Regions from separate parts of the Marinococcus tarijensis genome, predicted to be linked through region 3. Evidence: riboswitches for the same ligand, from Rfam matches in the RefSeq annotation. Region 3 holds a riboswitch; each other region holds the start of a gene.

Region 1 (5,471 bases), on a different contig from region 3:
TTACGATGAAGGGGAGTACGTTCAGCAGTCCATTAACAGCGTAGCACTTGCGTTAATTGCCGGCGGCGTATTCGCCATGGTTGTTCTTTTCTTCTTCTTAAGAAACCTGACGACGCCGCTCATTATTGGTATTGCGATACCGTTTTCGGTAATTGTGACATTTGCGTTTCTATACTTTACCGATGTGAGCTTAAACTTGATGACGATGGGCGGTCTGGCTCTTGGCATCGGGATGCTTGTCGATAACGCGATAGTAGTTATTGAAAACATATACCGGCACCTATCGATGAAAAAGCTCCCTAAACGGGCCGCTCTCGACGGCACGAAGGAAGTGGCCGGGGCGATTACAGCTTCGACCTTGACAACAGTCGCCGTCTTCCTGCCGATAGTCTTTATTTCCGGTATTGTCGGCGAGATCTTCCAGGCCTTTGCTTTATCGGTAGCCTTTAGTCTGCTTGCATCCCTGCTTGTAGCTGTCACGGTAGTACCAATGATTGCAAGCCGTGTGCTGAAGCCACTGCCGGAAGACAGGGAAGCAAAACGCGAAAAATCACGGCCGATGAGATTTCTGGACCGTTCAATCCGCTGGGTCCTCGGCCACCGCGCGGTCGCTCTGCTGCTGACGCTTCTTCTGCTGCTTGGAGGAGCCGGCGGCATTGCCCAGACCGGGGTGAACTTTATCCCGACGACAGACCAGGGCTTTTTCACGATCAATGTTGAAAAAGAAAACGGCACAAATCTGGAAACGACCGGAGAAACGGTCGACGAAATTGAAAGCGTGCTTGAAGACCAGGATGAGATTGCAAGCTATATGGCGGTAGTCGGCTCGGGCGGCAGCGGAGTAGCAGCCGGAGGCGGCGGAAGCTCCGGATCCAATGAGGCCTCAATTACAGTTACGATGGAGGATTTGGAAGACCGGGATATATCGACAGAGGAAATGATTGAAGAAATTGAATCCGACGTGGAAAACACTGATGAGCAGGCAGATATTTCGTTATCGTCGTCTGCAGCCATTGGCGGGGGAGAAGCAAATTCCGTAGAATTTACACTCTCAAACGAAAATGAAGAACGGCTCGCTGAAGATGCAGACGCCGTGCAGTCGGAGCTTGAAAGTGAAAATACTATACGAAACGTAGAAACGTCAGATGAAGAAACTGCTCCGGAAATCCAGGTGCAGATTAACGAAGACGAGGCACAGGATAATGGCCTGACGCCGGCTGAAATCGCCCAGACGGTGAACAGCACCACAAGCGGAGAAGTGGCGTCGACAATTCAGACGGATAACGAAGGGCCGCTGAACGTGAACGTGCAGTATGCAGAGGATTCCCTTGAAAACCAGGAAGACCTTGAAAACCTGCAGCTCGCTACTCCGGAAGGAGAATATGTCAGCTTAAGCGACGTGGCTGATATTGAAGAAGGAGAGGGGCCGGCAGTCATTAACCGGCTTGACCAGGAACGCAGTACTGAATTTACAGTCACCTACGGCTCCGGTACGAGCCTGAATGAAACCTCTACGTTAATTGAAGACACGATCGACGACGTAGATACCGGAGCGGCGACGACATTGAACTTCTCCGGCGAACAGGAGCTTCTTGATGACAGCATTCAAAGTCTTGTGTTTGCCTTCCTTCTGGCGGTAGTGTTCATTTACCTCGTTATGGCAGGCCAGTTTGAATCATTCAAATACCCATTTGTGGTAATGTTCAGCGTGCCGCTGGTGGTGATCGGTGTTATGCTTGCCCTGTTTGCGACCCAGACACCGCTCAGTATTACCGTATTTATCGGCTTAATTGTGCTTGCCGGTATTGTTGTTAACAATGCGATTGTGCTTGTCGATTATACGAATCAGCTGGTGGAGCGGGGGCTGCCGGTAAGGGAAGCGGTCATTGAATCTGTGAAAAAGCGGGCACGCCCTATACTGATGACAGCTTCTACGACTATCCTTGGCGTGCTTCCGCTCGCCCTTGGGTTCGGGGAAGGAGCAGAAATTCAGCAGCCAATGGGTATTGCAGTCATCGGCGGTCTCATCAGCAGTACGTTCCTGACGCTGTTTATTATTCCAACACTCTATACCTTGTTTACTAAAGAAACAAGAAGCATGAATAAAAAATTCGCCATGCCGGACGGAGGCTACATGTACGGCTGGGAAGTCGAAGAAAGACGCAAGGAACGGGAAAAAAGAGAACAGGAAGAACAGAATGGGGAAGAACGGAATAACAATGAAGACCAGCAGAACAATGAAGCTACAGAAACCAGCAACGACATGGAGAATATAGAAAATAAAAATCGGGAGGATATGTCCCGGGATGATATCCTATACCTTCTCGAACGCATCGTTGGTAAATCAGAAACAGAAAAACGGGACCGTTCTTCGAGTGATCCGGACAAAAATAAAAAATCCGGCGATAATGAAAAAAATTGACATTAGGACTGTGCGTCACGTACGATTAAGAAAAATAGTAAGGAATCCGCTAGGGGCGCCTGCGCTGAGACAAGAACCATTCTTGGTCCCTTCGAACCTGATCTGGGTAGTGCCAGCGTAGGGAAGTGGAGCTTCGTTTTATACAAATACGTACGTATACGCCAAAGCTCACTCTCTACTTTCAGGGGGTGAGCTTTTTTTGAACCTAAAGCAGGATTCCTTCTAAAGGAGGATATAACGAATGCCACAAGTACCTAAAGTATTGACCATCGCTGGAACAGACCCTACCGGTGGAGCTGGGATCCAGGCTGATCTGAAGGCATTTCAGGAATGTGAAGCCTATGGAATGTCTGCTATTACTAGCGTGCTCGCACAAAATACGACCGGGGTCCAAAGGGTGGAGCATATGAGCATTGAATTGCTTCAGGCCCAGCTGGATTCCATCTTTGATGATATTATGCCGGATGCGGTAAAAACCGGAATGATCGCAACGCCGGATATGATCCGCACGACGGTGAACATGCTGAAAAAACATGCCCTGCCGGTGGTTATTGACCCGGTGATGGTTGCCACAAGCGGAGATTCCCTGGCTGAGAAGGAGACGCTTGAAGTAATGAAAAATGAATTTCTTCCTCTGGCCGCAGTCGTTACGCCGAATATGGCTGAAGCAGCAAGCCTGACGGACCTTCAGGTCCAGTCCCTCGAGGAGATGGAAGCAGCTGCCAAAAAAATTGTTGATGAATTAGGGGCCAGGGCTGCGCTTGTCAAGGGCGGCCATATGAAAGAAGACGCAGTCGATATTTTGTATGTCGATGGAGAAATTCATTATTTCCGTTCGCCGCGGACGGATACAAAGCACACGCACGGAACAGGCTGTACACTATCAGCCGCAATTGCCGCGAAGCTTGCAAGGGGCAAGTCCATCTATTTAGCAGTACAGGAAAGCAAGGAATATATTACCGATGCGATTGCACACCCCCTGGAGATCGGTAAAGGCAATGGACCGGTCAATCACTGGGGAGTACGCGTTCCACTCGATCAACTATTAAAATAAAGAAATGAGGGATCGGCATGAAAGCAAAAGAGGTTATAGGCCTGTTGGAGAACGTACGAAAAACACGGCCGCTGATTCATAATATTACAAATACCGTCGTAACGAATTTCACCGCAAACGGACTGCTTTCCATGGGCGCATCCCCGGTAATGGCAAACGCGCCGGAGGAAGCAGCGGAAATGGCTAAAGCGGCGAATGCGCTCGTACTAAATATCGGCACGCTGAACCGGGAACAGGTGAAGGCGATGCGGCTCGCTGGCAAAGCAGCTAATGAAAAAGGCATCCCCATCATTCTGGATCCTGTAGGGGCAGGTGCAACGGCTTACCGGACGGAAACGGCACTTGCTCTTCTTGACGAACTGGATGTAGCGCTGATCCGGGCAAATGCGGGAGAAATGGCAGCGCTGCTCGGCGAAAGCGGGAACATACAGGGCGTGGACGCTTCAGGAGAAGCAGACAACCCAGTGCTCGCTAAAGAAGCTGCAAGAAAGTTTGAAGTAATTGCAGCGGTGACCGGAGTGGAGGACGCAGTCGCTCATCAGGGCGAAGTATTTATCGTGCAGAACGGCCATACACTGCTGACAAAAGTAACCGGCACCGGCTGCCTTCTCAGCTCGATCGCAGCCTCCTTTTTAACCGTTCAGTATTCGGCCGGGGCAGTGGCAGCCGCGCATGCCTATTACGGCGCAGCGGCGGAAATTGCAGGCAGTTTAACGACAAGGGAAGGGCCGGGCTCCTTTCAAATTGAGTTATTGAACGCCCTCCATGCAACGCAGGAAATGGATCTGCGCCACTATATCCGCGTCAAACAGGAATCCCAGGAGGGCTGAAACCATGGATAAAAAGATGCTGAAGCTGTATTTTATTATGGGAAGCAACAATACAGGCGGAAGAAATCCGGAGCAGGTATTGCAGGAAGCTCTTCAGGGCGGTATTACGTGCTTCCAGTTCCGCGAAAAAGGCCGGGGGGCGCTGTCTGAAGAGGGAAAGTGGCGGCTTGGCCGGAAGATGAAGGCTCAATGTGCTGCTTTTCATGTCCCGTTTATTGTGAATGACGACGTGGATATGGCGATCCGGCTCGAAGCAGACGGAATTCATATCGGGCAGGAGGACGACCCGGCTTCCAAAGTCAAGGAACGCTGCCCTTCCCGCATGGTGGTCGGGGTATCTGTGCGCACTATTGAAGAGGCGCACCGGGCGGCTGCAGACGGGGCGGATTATCTGGGCGTGGGTCCGATGTTTGCGACGGATACTAAGGAAGATGCCAAAACTCCGGTCGGGCTTGAAGGTATCCGCCGGCTCCGGGAAGAAGGCATCGTCCTTCCAATTGTAGGGATTGGCGGCATCGATGCCTCCAACGCTGCTGATATTGTGGAGGCAGGGGCGGACGGGGTATCGCTGATCTCTGCCATCAGTCTGGCAGACGCGCCGGAGAATGCTGCAAGAAATCTTCGCAGCCTTTTGGATGGGCCGGCAGAAAAGCAGGAAAAATAGAAAAACCGGCGGGGAGCCTGTAAATTGTCCCGCCGGTTTTTTGTATTATAGATGCTCTTGGAGCGTTTGTACCACAAGCTTTAATGTGTCTTTTTCTCCTACATTTCCCGGAAATATTACATATGGAATTCCCGGGAAACGGCTTTTGGCATCTGTCTGCCAGACGGGTACGCCGGGAGCAATCTGCCCGAGTACTTCTGCTTTTTTAACGAGCAGCCCCTTCGTGCCGACATCGCTCGATGTAATACCGCCTTTTGCAATGACAAACGCCGGCTGATAAGCAGCGTTCTTCACAAAATTTGTTACTGCATCAGAAATTTTTACAGATAACGCCAGCTCTTCTTCTTTTCGGTTTTCCCCTAAGTCAATGCGCTCCCGGGAAGTGTAGACACACACCGTCGTTCCCTGCTCAATGGAGTTATCGACGAGCTGCTGGACACGGCGGATTTCCTTCTGGAATGCCTCTTCATCCATCACTGCAGGGCAATAAAATTCCACAAA
Region 2 (5,471 bases), on a different contig from region 3:
TCGATCAGCGTTAATTTTCCGAGCCCCGCGCGTACGAGAGTTTCGGCTGTTAAACTCCCAAGCGCGCCGGCACCTACCACTATGACGTGAGCCTCCTGCAGCCTTTGCTGTCCCCTCTGGCCGATTCCGTGAAATAACCGCTGACGGGAAAAACGTTCTTCCGTACTCAAATACTGAGGCCTCCTAAAGGGCTGCTTGCCTGGGCGTAGAATTTTTTATCTATGCGCCCAGCTTCTGCGCCAAGCGCCCCGGCCCTCACTGCCAGTTTCATCGCTTCTGCCATTTTCACAGGATCATCTGCTCCTGAAACAGCCGTATTCAGCAGGACACCATCAGCGCCGAGCTCCATGGCGTAAGCAGCATCCTTCGGGCTTCCAATGCCTGCATCTACAATCACCGGAACTTCCGCCTGTTCAATAATGTGGGACAGGTTGTATGGGTTAATGATTCCAAGCCCCGTGCCTATAGGAGAGGCTCCAGGCATCACTGCATGAACCCCAAGCTCCTGAAGCTTCCTGGCGAGCACAACATCATCGGACGTATATGCGAGGACAGTAAACCCTTCGTTCAGCAGCTGTTCTGAGGCCCGGAGCGTTTCCACCGGATCGGGCAGAAGCGTTTTATCGCAGCCGATCACTTCTACTTTAATCATGTCACACATGTTGGCCGCCTCTGCCAGCTTCGCGGTGCGCACAGCTTCTTCAGCTGTTTTGGCCCCTGCTGTATTTGGCAGCATCCGGTACTTTGAGACGTCCATCTGTTCAAATGGATCAGGCTGGCTGCTGTCAAAGAGGTTCATTCTACGCACGGCAAAGGTCAGTACCTCTGTTTCCGATGCTTCTACAGCCTGCAGCTGGGTCTTAGCGTCCTTATATTTTCCGGTGCCGAGAAATAAATTCGATTCAAACGTCATATTACCAATATTAAGCATTTGTTCATCCGCCTCCTACAAAATGAATGATTTCGATTTTATCTCCGTCCATTAAACCTTCCTGCTGGTGAAATTCTTCAATTACAATAGTGCCGTTGCGCTCCACCACTGTTTTTTTGTGGGCGATCTGAAGCTCTTCCAGTAAATCGGCTACAGTTGTGCTGTTCTCAATATTCTGTAATTGACCATTAAGCGTGATCTGCATGAATAACTCCTCCCTTTCGTATTTGAGGATCTACGGCAAACAGGTGCTTCCAGTCTTCGCGGACGCTTTCTCCTTCGATCCGGGCAGCCATCCATTGTCCGCTCAGTGCTGAAAGCAGAATACCGTTTCTGTAGTGCCCGGTCATCACCCACAGCCCCCGGCTGGTCTGTCCCATATACGGCAGTCCGTCTCCTGTCTGCGGCCGGATGCCGCTCCAAAATCTTTCAATGCTTGCATGCTTCAGACCCGGTACTAAATGAACAGCTGCTTTCATCAGCTCCTGCATCGAGGCTACACTGACTCCTGTACTCGAGTCCCCGGGCTTTTCTGTGGCGCCGATAAAGATTTCCCCGTCCCTTTTCGGAACAATGTATACCTCCGGCGTGTGCAGAGTGTGTCTCAAATTCTCATGGGGCATCCGTACGGACAAGCACTCCCCTTTTACCGGATAGAGCGTAAAATCCTTTTCATCCAACAGCTCCACTCCGGCGCTCCCCCCGGTAAAAACCACTTCTTTTGCTTCAATCATTCCTTCCTTTGTTTTCACGCCACAAATCCGGCCGTCAGCTTCTAAAAAACGGTCCACAGAAGTGTTTTCCCGTATAATTGTCCCGCAGGCCCTTGCTGCTTCAGCAAGGGCTATTGTCCACTCATAGGCCCGGAGCTGTCCGTCCTTCGGGATGGACCAGGCGCCCCGGATGTTTTTGGAAAGCGCCGGTTCCCTGCGCAGGGCTTCATGTGCCGAAAGCCACTCCGCGCCGTAGCCTCGCCCTGCAGCCCGCCGGTATTTATCTTCTCCCGCCTTATCCCATACAGGCTTCAGCATTCCGTTGTTCACGTAGGAAACATCCATTCCACTGAGCGCTTCCACTTCGGGGACCATCCCTTCAAACAGCTCCCGGCTTTCCAGGGCGAATTCCTGAAAAAGGGCAGACCCCTCCCACTCGGACTGTGCTCCGAGCATGCCGGCAGCCGCTTTTGATGCTCCGGCAGCAATGGAGTCTTTCTCGATTACCATTACGCGGCGCCCGCGTTTGCTTAACTGATACGCAAGCGAGCATCCCTGCACACCTGCGCCTACAATAAGAACCTCTGTATCAGTCTTCATTGTTATCACTCCTTAACCGGGCTCTGAGCTTTCCGGCTGCTTTTCCGGGCTGGGCAGCCTCATAAAAATATGCAATGGCTGCGACCCCGGACGCTCCACAGTTTATACACTCCACTGCTTTGTCAGCGTCAATTCCTCCTATGGCAATTACCGGGATCCGTACGCTTTTCGCCACAGCCTCCAGCGCCCGGAGCCCTCGCGGTGATTTCCCCGGTTTACTGCCGGAGGCAAACACATGCCCAAAATACAGCCATGATGCTCCCTGCTGTTCACTGTTTTCCGCCGCTTCCACCGAGTGGACGGACTGACCCCAGCCTGTGGAGACCGGATAAATCGTACGACGCTCCGGCAGGTGGGCACCGGCCAGGCCGTATGCAGCAGCAAGTTCGGGTTCATCATTTATGATCAGCTGCTTCGGGGCAGTTCCTTCCTTTAACACCCATCCAATGGCCGTTTCTTTTTCACGCCTTGTCCATTCGGGCGCCCGTACATGCACGTAGTCAACGACCCCACTCAGCTCTCTCGTTTTTTCCCACCAAGCTGTCAACGGTATATCCGGCGGCGATACGGCGTGGATGCAAGGCTTCGGTTTATTATCCATAAAAAAACCTCCTTCCAGAAGGAAGGAGGCTGCCCGTTAAAAGGTTCAACATGGCTGCTTCCCTCCGCTGGATCTCCAGATCAGGTTCAAAGGGTTCCGGATAGTTCTCCGGTCTCAGCCTCAGCAGGCACCCCCAGCAAATATAATATTTTCCCACAAAAAACCCCGCTTTCGTTAGAAAGCGGGGGAGATAGTCGTATCAGCATCTCTTCCCCACTTCCCTCCGCTGGTATAATCCAGATCAGGTTCAAAGGGATCAGCTTTACGCTGTCTCAGCCAACAGGCACCCCTAGTGGTTTGATATTACTTATATCATAACGCGGTACACCTCTTCCGTCAATTCACCCCGAGTTTTATGCCTGGAAAATCGACAGCACCACCCAGAGGGAGGGGACGCTTAAAAGAGTTGTCACCAGTGTAATACTCGAAACAAGCTGAGGGTTGGAATCAAACTGGACGGAAATCATTGCCATCGTTGCTGCACTCGGCATCGCTGTTGAAACAACCAGCACGGTCGTCAGCGTATCGCTCGTCTGCAGCAGCAGAGTAATCACATAAGCAAGAGCCGGGGCAAATATAAGCCGCAAAAACGTGCCTGCACTTACAAGCTTCCAATCCATGCGTTTTACGGATATGCGTGCAAGCTGCATGCCCAGTATAATCATAACTACCGGAATCGCTGCGCTCGCGAGCATATCAAGAGCTTCATAATAGGTCGCACCGATCGGTATTCCTGTCAGCTGGAAGAGGATGCCCGCAAGCAGTGCATAAAATACCGGCATCCGCAGCACCGTGCGAAACGCGTCGGCTGCATCCATATTCGCGCTGTTTGCGATATAGACGCCTACAGTATTCATCAGCATCGTCTGGATAACCATAAAAACGATAGAGTAGGCAAAGGCTGTATCGCCAAACGCAAAAGCGATTAAGGGAGCACCGTAATTGCCCGCATTCATAAACACAGTGGACAGCATCATGCCGGTTTCATTGGCTTTTGGCCATTGACGCAAAAAAGACACTAATTTGATCAGCCCGGTCATGACCGCCAAAAATATCACAGAAAACAGAGCCATCGACAGCATATCGCTGTTCAGCTCTCTTTCATAGAAAGTCCGGAAAACAAGCGCGGGCGTCAATACATAAAGAGCGACAGCCGACACCGGCCGAATATCCACTGCCTGTCTTTTCTGCAGCAAATAGCCAATCGCAAATATTAAAATGATTGGGATCAATACATTGATCAGCACACTCATGCGGAGCCCTTCCTTCTTTCCTTAAATTTAATGCACCTTAATACCGGCCCTTTCCGCTAGTAATCGTGTCGGAGCATCTGCTTTAAAATACGCTTCTCTTTACGCGATACAAGAATATACAAATAATCACCTGCATTGATTACCGTCTCACCAACTGGAGTAACCAGTTCATCGTCTCTTACAATCGCGCTGATCAGCGCAGAGGCTGGAAATTCAATGCTTTGAAGCGTCTGGCCGACAATCGGTGTCGCTTCATTCGTTTGAAATTCCATAATTTCTGCGTTCGCTTTTCCAAGTGACACCAGCTCCAGGGAATGAGTCGGCGCTTCCCGGAGCGGACCGGACAGGTGAAGCCACTTTGCTAATGGAGCGATAGTCGCTCCCTGGATCAGCGCAGATGTCAGCACAATAAAGAAGACAACGTTAAAAATCTGGCTGCCCGACTCCACACCGGCTACGATCGGGTATGTAGCCAAAATGATCGGCACCGCCCCGCGCAGTCCCGCCCAGGATAGAAATATATTCTGCTTCGGCTTGTAGCCGAAAAAGGAAGTCGACAAAAACGTAGCCAGCGGACGGGCCAAAAACATTAACACCGCTGATAAAATGAGCCCCATCGTGATGTTTGACCATGTCAATATATCTCTTGGAAACGCAAGGAGACCCAGGATGATAAACATGCTTATCTGAGACATCCACGCCATTCCTTCGTTAAACCGGTAAATCGGCTGACGGTAGATCAAATCAGAGTTTCCTATTAATAGGGCTGCTACATATACTGCCAAAAACCCGCTTGCGCTCATGCTCGAGGTCACACTGTAGGTTAACAGTGCAAAAGCGATCGCAAATAGAGGATACAAACCACTTGAGTCCAGGTTGATACGGTTGATGGTCCACGAGGCTGCCCAGCCAAACAGGGCGCCCATCGCAAGACCAGCGCCCATCTGCCAGAAAAAAGCGCCGGATAACAGCCAGACGTTCGGCGAATCCGCCAAAATTAATTCAATAAAGAAGAGCGTTAAAAACACGGCCATCGGATCGTTGCTTCCCGACTCCGCTTCGAGGGTGGACCCCATTTTTTTATCAATGCTCCGTCCTTTCAGGGCAGCAAAGACGGCTGCGGCGTCTGTCGAACCGACTGTGGCTCCGAGAAGCATCGCTTCAAGCCAGCTCAGGTCGAGCAGCTGCTTTGCCACCACCCCCATCAGAGCAGCTGTAAACAGGACACCAAACGTGGCGAGCGTTACGGAAGGCCCCACCACCGGCCTAATGTCACGCCACCTTGTCTGAGTACCCCCTTCAAACAGAATAATAATCAGGGCTATAATCCCGACAGTCTGGGCAAGCTGGACATTTTCAAAGTCAATAATGCC
Region 3 (5,471 bases):
CCGGGTCGATTACGACTTTGCGGGCAAACCAACGATGCTGGTAGGAGCTTCTCTTGGCGGCCTGGGCACAGTGAAAGCGCAGATGCATCTGCGTCAGATTCTGAGCGCTCCCGGAATGAGTGCAAAAGTACTGCCTGGAAATGAAGTATTGATCGGAGCCGTCCATGAAAAAATGGATGAAAACGGAAATCTAACAGACCAGGGCACAATTGATTTTCTCGATAATGTCGTAGCCGAATTTGAACGTTTTTATCAGGAAACAATGGCTGTAGCCAACCGGGCATAAAAAGGATCCCTGCAGATATTTCTGCAGGGATTTTTTTATGCTTTTGGAGCTTCGGTCTGTTCGGTTTGCAGATCTGTTCTGCTCCATCCGATGAACAATAAAGCTGCTGCGCCAAGAACTCCGGCGACCAGGTATGGAAGATGGGCTGATAATGAATTACCGATTAACCCCGACATTACCGGTGCGAAAGCAGCGCCAAGCCAGCGCAGGAAATTATATGCTCCGGAAGAAATACTGCGCTCGTAAGGCGAATGCTCCATGACATGGCTGGTAAATAAAGAATTATTCAAACCGGAAAATAATCCTGAAAGTATGATGAACATAATCATTAATACTGAGGAGGACGCAAAAAACAATCCTAAAAGTGTTAAAATAAAAGCAGAAAGGGTAAACGGCAGTAATTTCACGGGAGTAAACCGCATCTCAAGCTTTCTCGATAAAACAGCCGAGCCGAAGGCCAGGCACAGTCCCCATCCAAAAAAGACGAGGCCGATTTGAATAGAAGTTAAAGATAAAATCAAAGGAGAGTAAGCAAGCACGACAAAAAAACCGTAATAATAAAACATGCCGGCAAGCGCCCCCTTAATGAACGGCCCGTGTGTAAAAAGGTGACGAAGCTCCTGCCACCCAGCCGTAGCTTTAGCTTTTTTAGGAGCAGGCGGATGGACGAAAAAAATAACTAAAATAAAAGCGATAAGCATTAAAAGACTTGTACCAAAAAAAGGAGCACGCCAGGATAAATCCCCAAGAAGACCGCCTACAAGCGGACCGCCGGCAAGGCCCAGGCCAATTGCTGCCTCATACATGCCTACCGCTGTCTCCACGCTCTTCGATAGAGCGATTAACAGGGTCATAGCGGTGGCGAAAAACATAGCGTTCCCAAGCCCCCAGCCGCCGCGAAAAAGGGCCAGTTCAGTAATGCCTCCTGCCACACTGCAAAGCAGGGCGAAGGCTGTAACGATCAAAAGCCCAGCACTCATCAGCCGTTTATCACCAAACCGGCTCGAAAGGATTCCGGCAGGAATCATCATGCAGGCCATCACTAAAATATAGGACGTAAAAAGCAGCTCCACCTGCCAGTGAGAAGCACCGATAGAAGCCGCGATGGAAGGAAGGACGGGGTCCACGACGCCGATACCCATAAAAGCTAAAAATGTGGCGAAGATCGTAATCCACCGTGCCCGGGTTTGAATATTCATAAAGCAGTCACTTCTCCTTATTGAATGAAGATAATACGTTGTCAGCTTGTTTTTTTAAATTTTCCATTTCCGTTTTAAAGGTGGTCATCTGGTTGATTTTTTGTTCGAGCATATCAATCTGGGCCTGAAGGCTATCAGAAATTTGTTTCAAATCCTCGTGCTGCATCGTCGTTTCCTGCACCGACTGGTAGTGGCTATAGACTGTTTTTACCTGCTCTTTCAAATCGAGATACTGCTGCAGCTCCTGAAGAGAAAACCCAAGAACCTCCTTTGCGGTTACTACATTCTGCAGACGTTCAATATCCTGGTCATCGTACACTCTAGTTCCCTTTTCTGTACGCTCTGGTGCTGATATAAGACCAATTTGTTCATAATAACGTATGGCACGTTTCGTTAAACCGGTGGTTTGAGCGGCTTCTTCAATTTTGTACAGCATGCATCACCCTCCTGATAAATTTCATGATATAACCTTAACGTTAACGTCATATTTTGTAAAGGCAAAATGGGGCTTTGACTTCCTGCCATAATGTGATAAAGTGTAGACAACTTAATAGGGAATCCACTAGGGGTGCCGAAAGCGGCTGAGATAAGGACTAACCTTAATCCCTTTGAACCTGATCTGGTTAAGGCCAGCGTAGGAAAGTGGAGACGGCAGAATACGTCTATTTCAAAAGCAGCAGCTTTATAATAGCGGACGTTTATTCGAAGCCACTCCACCAATGGAGTGGCTTTTTTTGCCCCATTGGTCCTGACTGCCCCTAGTGGTTCCCTCCTAATTTAAAGGAGGAAGTTACAATGAAATTTTCAGAGCTTTTATGGCAGGACACGGAGCACATTTTTGAGGCCTGCTGGGAAAATCCGTTTGTACAGGGTATCGGGAAAGGGGAGCTGCCGAAAGCATCTCTTATCCATTACGTGAAGCAGGATTTTGAATACTTAAACGCCATGATCAAGGCAAAAGCAATTGGGGTAACAAAGTGTACGTCAAGAGAAGACATGATAATGTTTAAAGATACCATTGATTTTGTGTTAAACAGCGAAACGCACCCGCATCATAATTTGTGTGAGCAGGCGGGAGTGGATTATGAGGAATTGCAGGGCTATGCACTTGCCCCGGCCTCTCAGCATTACGTGCTTCACATGCTGCACCATGCCGAAGAAGGAACACTTGGAGATGTTATTGCGGTAACGCTCGCCTGCCCGTGGGTGTATTTGTATGTGGGCGAAAGGCTGATGAAGGAAGTAGAGCCGGACGAAGCCCATCCGTTCAATGACTGGATTCGTTTTTACGGGGACCGTGAGGAACGGGAAATGTACAAATATATTGACCGGCTCGATGAACTGGCAGAAACAGCCACAGAAGAAGAAAAACATCGCTGGCGGACGTTGTTTATGGAAGGGTGCCAGCTTGAGTATATGTTTTTTGAGGACGCTTATTATGCAAAAGACTGGCCCTTTGCCAGAACGTTAACAGGCGGGGAAAAAGTCTAATGATAGACAAACGCTTAAACCTCCGGGATATCGTCGTCATCTCGTTTATTTCAGCTGTTCTCGGCGTCCTTTATCTTCTTTGGGTGCTGCTGGGGCAAATGGTTACCGGCATCTTTGGTCCAGTGGGAGGAGGCCTGATGGCAGGCTTCTGGATCCTTGCGCCGGTGATTTGTGCCTATATCATTCAAAAACCGGGAGCGGCGCTGCTTGCAGAGCTTATCGCGGCCGGTACTGAAGTTATGGCTGGGTCTGTCAGTGCAGGAGCAGTGCTCGTGCTCGGCTTCACCCAGGGGCTCGCTGCAGAAATGATTTTCGCTCTGTTTTTCTACCGGGTGTTCCGCCTGCCAGTATTAATGCTTGCCGGGTCGGCCGGAACGTTTGCTGCGTTTTTAACCCAGTATGTCCTTTATGGATTCAGCCAGTACGCAGGTTCTGTTGTTGTATTTATGCTGGTAACAATGCTTATAAGCGGTGCTCTTTTAGCCGGATGGGCAGGGAAAAGCTTTACGGATGCCCTGGTGAAGACGGGAGTGCTTGACCGCTTTGCACTTGGCCGTCAATATCGTCTCGGCCAGCAGAGGGATGCTGTATGATTTTCGCAGACAAAGTGACCATTTCATACCCTTTTGCTGAGCCTTCGATAGAAAGTTTTTCAGCAGAAATACGTACTGGGGAAAACGTGCTGCTGCTCGGTCCGAGCGGTTCAGGCAAAAGTACGCTTGCTCTCGCTATCCAGGGAATTCTTCCGCGGTCTGTGGAGGCGGAGGTTTCTGGCGGTCTGAGCGTGTTTGGGGAAAATCCGGCCGTGAAAAGCATTACGGAGGCTGCCAGGCAGGCGGCGCTTTTGTTCCAGGACCCGGATACCCAGTTCTGCATGCCGACTGTGCGGGAAGAGCTTGTATTTACGCTTGAGAATCTGCGGGTGCCGGCAGGTGATATCGAGGCCCGCATGCACGAAGCCCTGCAATTTACAGATATGCTTCACTGCCTTGATGCCCGTATCGACACGCTGTCCGGCGGGATGAAGCAAAAAATAGCTGTATCCTGTTTAGCTGCTGTGAATCCACGGATATGGATTCTGGATGAACCGCTCTCCCAGCTTGATCCAGTAAGCCGGCAAGCAGTCGCTTCGCTTCTTGGCCGCATTGCAGCAGCTCCTGATAAAACACTGGTTTTGATTGAGCATCAGTTAAATGAAGTAATGGAGTGGGTAGACCGGGTGTTCGTATTGAACCACCATGGCCAGGTTTCTGCGGATGGAAGCCCGGCACGTATATTCAACTCTCATGCAGCCGTACTCGAAGCAGAAGGAGTATGGCTGCCGGCTCCTGCAGAAGTCGGAAAGAAATTACTGAAAAAGTCAGAGAAGCCCAAAGCTGCTCTTCCCATCACTTTAAAGGAATGGGAAAGGTTTGCAGCGGATTATTCCGCTTCAGCAGTCCTTGCATCTCTGCCGCAGCCGAAAAAGGTAAGTGATCCTTCACTTGAGCCACCTGTCCTGGAGGTGAAGCAGGCGGCCTTTGCTTATGGCACGCAAACGGTTTTCGAAAACGTATCCTTTTCCCTGTACCCCGGGGAAATGACTGCTCTAGTCGGTGCAAATGGAGCGGGAAAGAGCACACTCGCACGTGTCCTCACTGGATGGGACCCTCTTAAAGACGGATCTATATATGTTAACGGAGAGGATATTGCCAGTCTGAAGCCGTACGAAATTGCTAAAACCTTCGGCATTGTTTTTCAGCAGCCCGAGCATCAGTTTGTAGCACAGACCGTGGAAAAAGAAATACGATACGGAATGGAAATGGAGGGGTGGCGCGAAAAAGATATTATTCAGCAGACAAATGAACTGCTGGTTCAATTTCAGCTTGGACATATTCGAAAGAATCATCCATTTCAGCTCAGCCAGGGAGAAAAAAGGCGTCTTTCGGTGGCAGTGATGGTAACGAGCAACCAGTCCATATTAATTTTGGATGAGCCGGCGTTTGGTCTCGATAAGCGAAATACCGATGCTTTATTTGAAGTGCTTGAGCAGTGCCGCCGACGCGGAAAAGCGATTCTCTGGCTGACGCATGATATGGATCTGGTCTATACAAAAGCTGGACGGGTTTTGGCGCTGGCGGAACGAACACTTGCCTGTGATGACGGCGTGGAAGCATTTTTCAGTGGTAGCATGGATTTAGCTAAAATCGGCGTCCGTCCGCCGGTAGTACAGCTTATGAGCTTAAAGAAAAAGGAAGCAGTAAGCCATGCTTGAAGAACTCCAGACCCGGAACGCTTTTTTGCAGCACGTACATCCAACGCTGAAGCTGCTCAGTCTTTTCACTGTGTTTTTCTGCATGATTTTCGTTTATGATATTTGGCGCCCGCTTGCCGTTCTGCTGCTAACGGTTGCTGCAGTCGCCTTTTTGGGAAAGGTGCCGTTAAAGCTGCTGCTCGTACTTATGCTTCCATTTGGGCTCTTTGGGTTCAGCTTTATATGGCTTCAGGTTGTTTTT

The links. A riboswitch is a leader RNA that binds a small molecule or an ion and turns the genes downstream of it on or off. The one in region 3 is predicted to bind thiamine pyrophosphate.
Region 1: linked by a shared signal. The riboswitch ahead of thiD (bifunctional hydroxymethylpyrimidine kinase/phosphomethylpyrimidine kinase) and the one ahead of tenA (thiaminase II) in region 3 are both predicted to bind thiamine pyrophosphate.
Region 2: linked by a shared signal. The riboswitch ahead of ACTTK7_RS08310 (thiamine phosphate synthase) and the one ahead of tenA (thiaminase II) in region 3 are both predicted to bind thiamine pyrophosphate.

The regions. Positions count from the first base shown of each region.
Region 1 is NZ_JBQOJA010000011.1:53,726-59,196, reverse strand. It holds gene ACTTK7_RS08240 (efflux RND transporter permease subunit) at 1-2,422, shown strand, start outside; TPP riboswitch at 2,464-2,563, shown strand; gene thiD (bifunctional hydroxymethylpyrimidine kinase/phosphomethylpyrimidine kinase) at 2,664-3,476, shown strand; gene thiM (hydroxyethylthiazole kinase) at 3,494-4,306, shown strand; gene thiE (thiamine phosphate synthase) at 4,311-4,970, shown strand; gene ACTTK7_RS08220 (four-carbon acid sugar kinase family protein) at 5,016-5,471, opposite strand, start outside.
Region 2 is NZ_JBQOJA010000011.1:69,714-75,184, forward strand. It holds gene ACTTK7_RS08290 (ThiF family adenylyltransferase) at 1-170, opposite strand, end outside; gene ACTTK7_RS08295 (thiazole synthase) at 167-931, opposite strand; gene thiS (sulfur carrier protein ThiS) at 936-1,136, opposite strand; gene thiO (glycine oxidase ThiO) at 1,120-2,244, opposite strand; gene ACTTK7_RS08310 (thiamine phosphate synthase) at 2,234-2,845, opposite strand; TPP riboswitch at 2,888-2,990, opposite strand; TPP riboswitch at 3,047-3,146, opposite strand; gene ACTTK7_RS08315 (AEC family transporter) at 3,199-4,098, opposite strand; gene ACTTK7_RS08320 (potassium/proton antiporter) at 4,155-5,471, opposite strand, start outside.
Region 3 is NZ_JBQOJA010000036.1:4,446-9,916, forward strand. It holds gene ACTTK7_RS15205 (NADPH-dependent FMN reductase) at 1-286, shown strand, start outside; gene ACTTK7_RS15210 (MFS transporter) at 322-1,485, opposite strand; gene ACTTK7_RS15215 (MerR family transcriptional regulator) at 1,493-1,921, opposite strand; TPP riboswitch at 2,040-2,143, shown strand; gene tenA (thiaminase II) at 2,281-2,976, shown strand; gene ACTTK7_RS15225 (ECF transporter S component) at 2,976-3,569, shown strand; gene ACTTK7_RS15230 (ABC transporter ATP-binding protein) at 3,566-5,230, shown strand; gene ACTTK7_RS15235 (energy-coupling factor transporter transmembrane component T family protein) at 5,223-5,471, shown strand, end outside.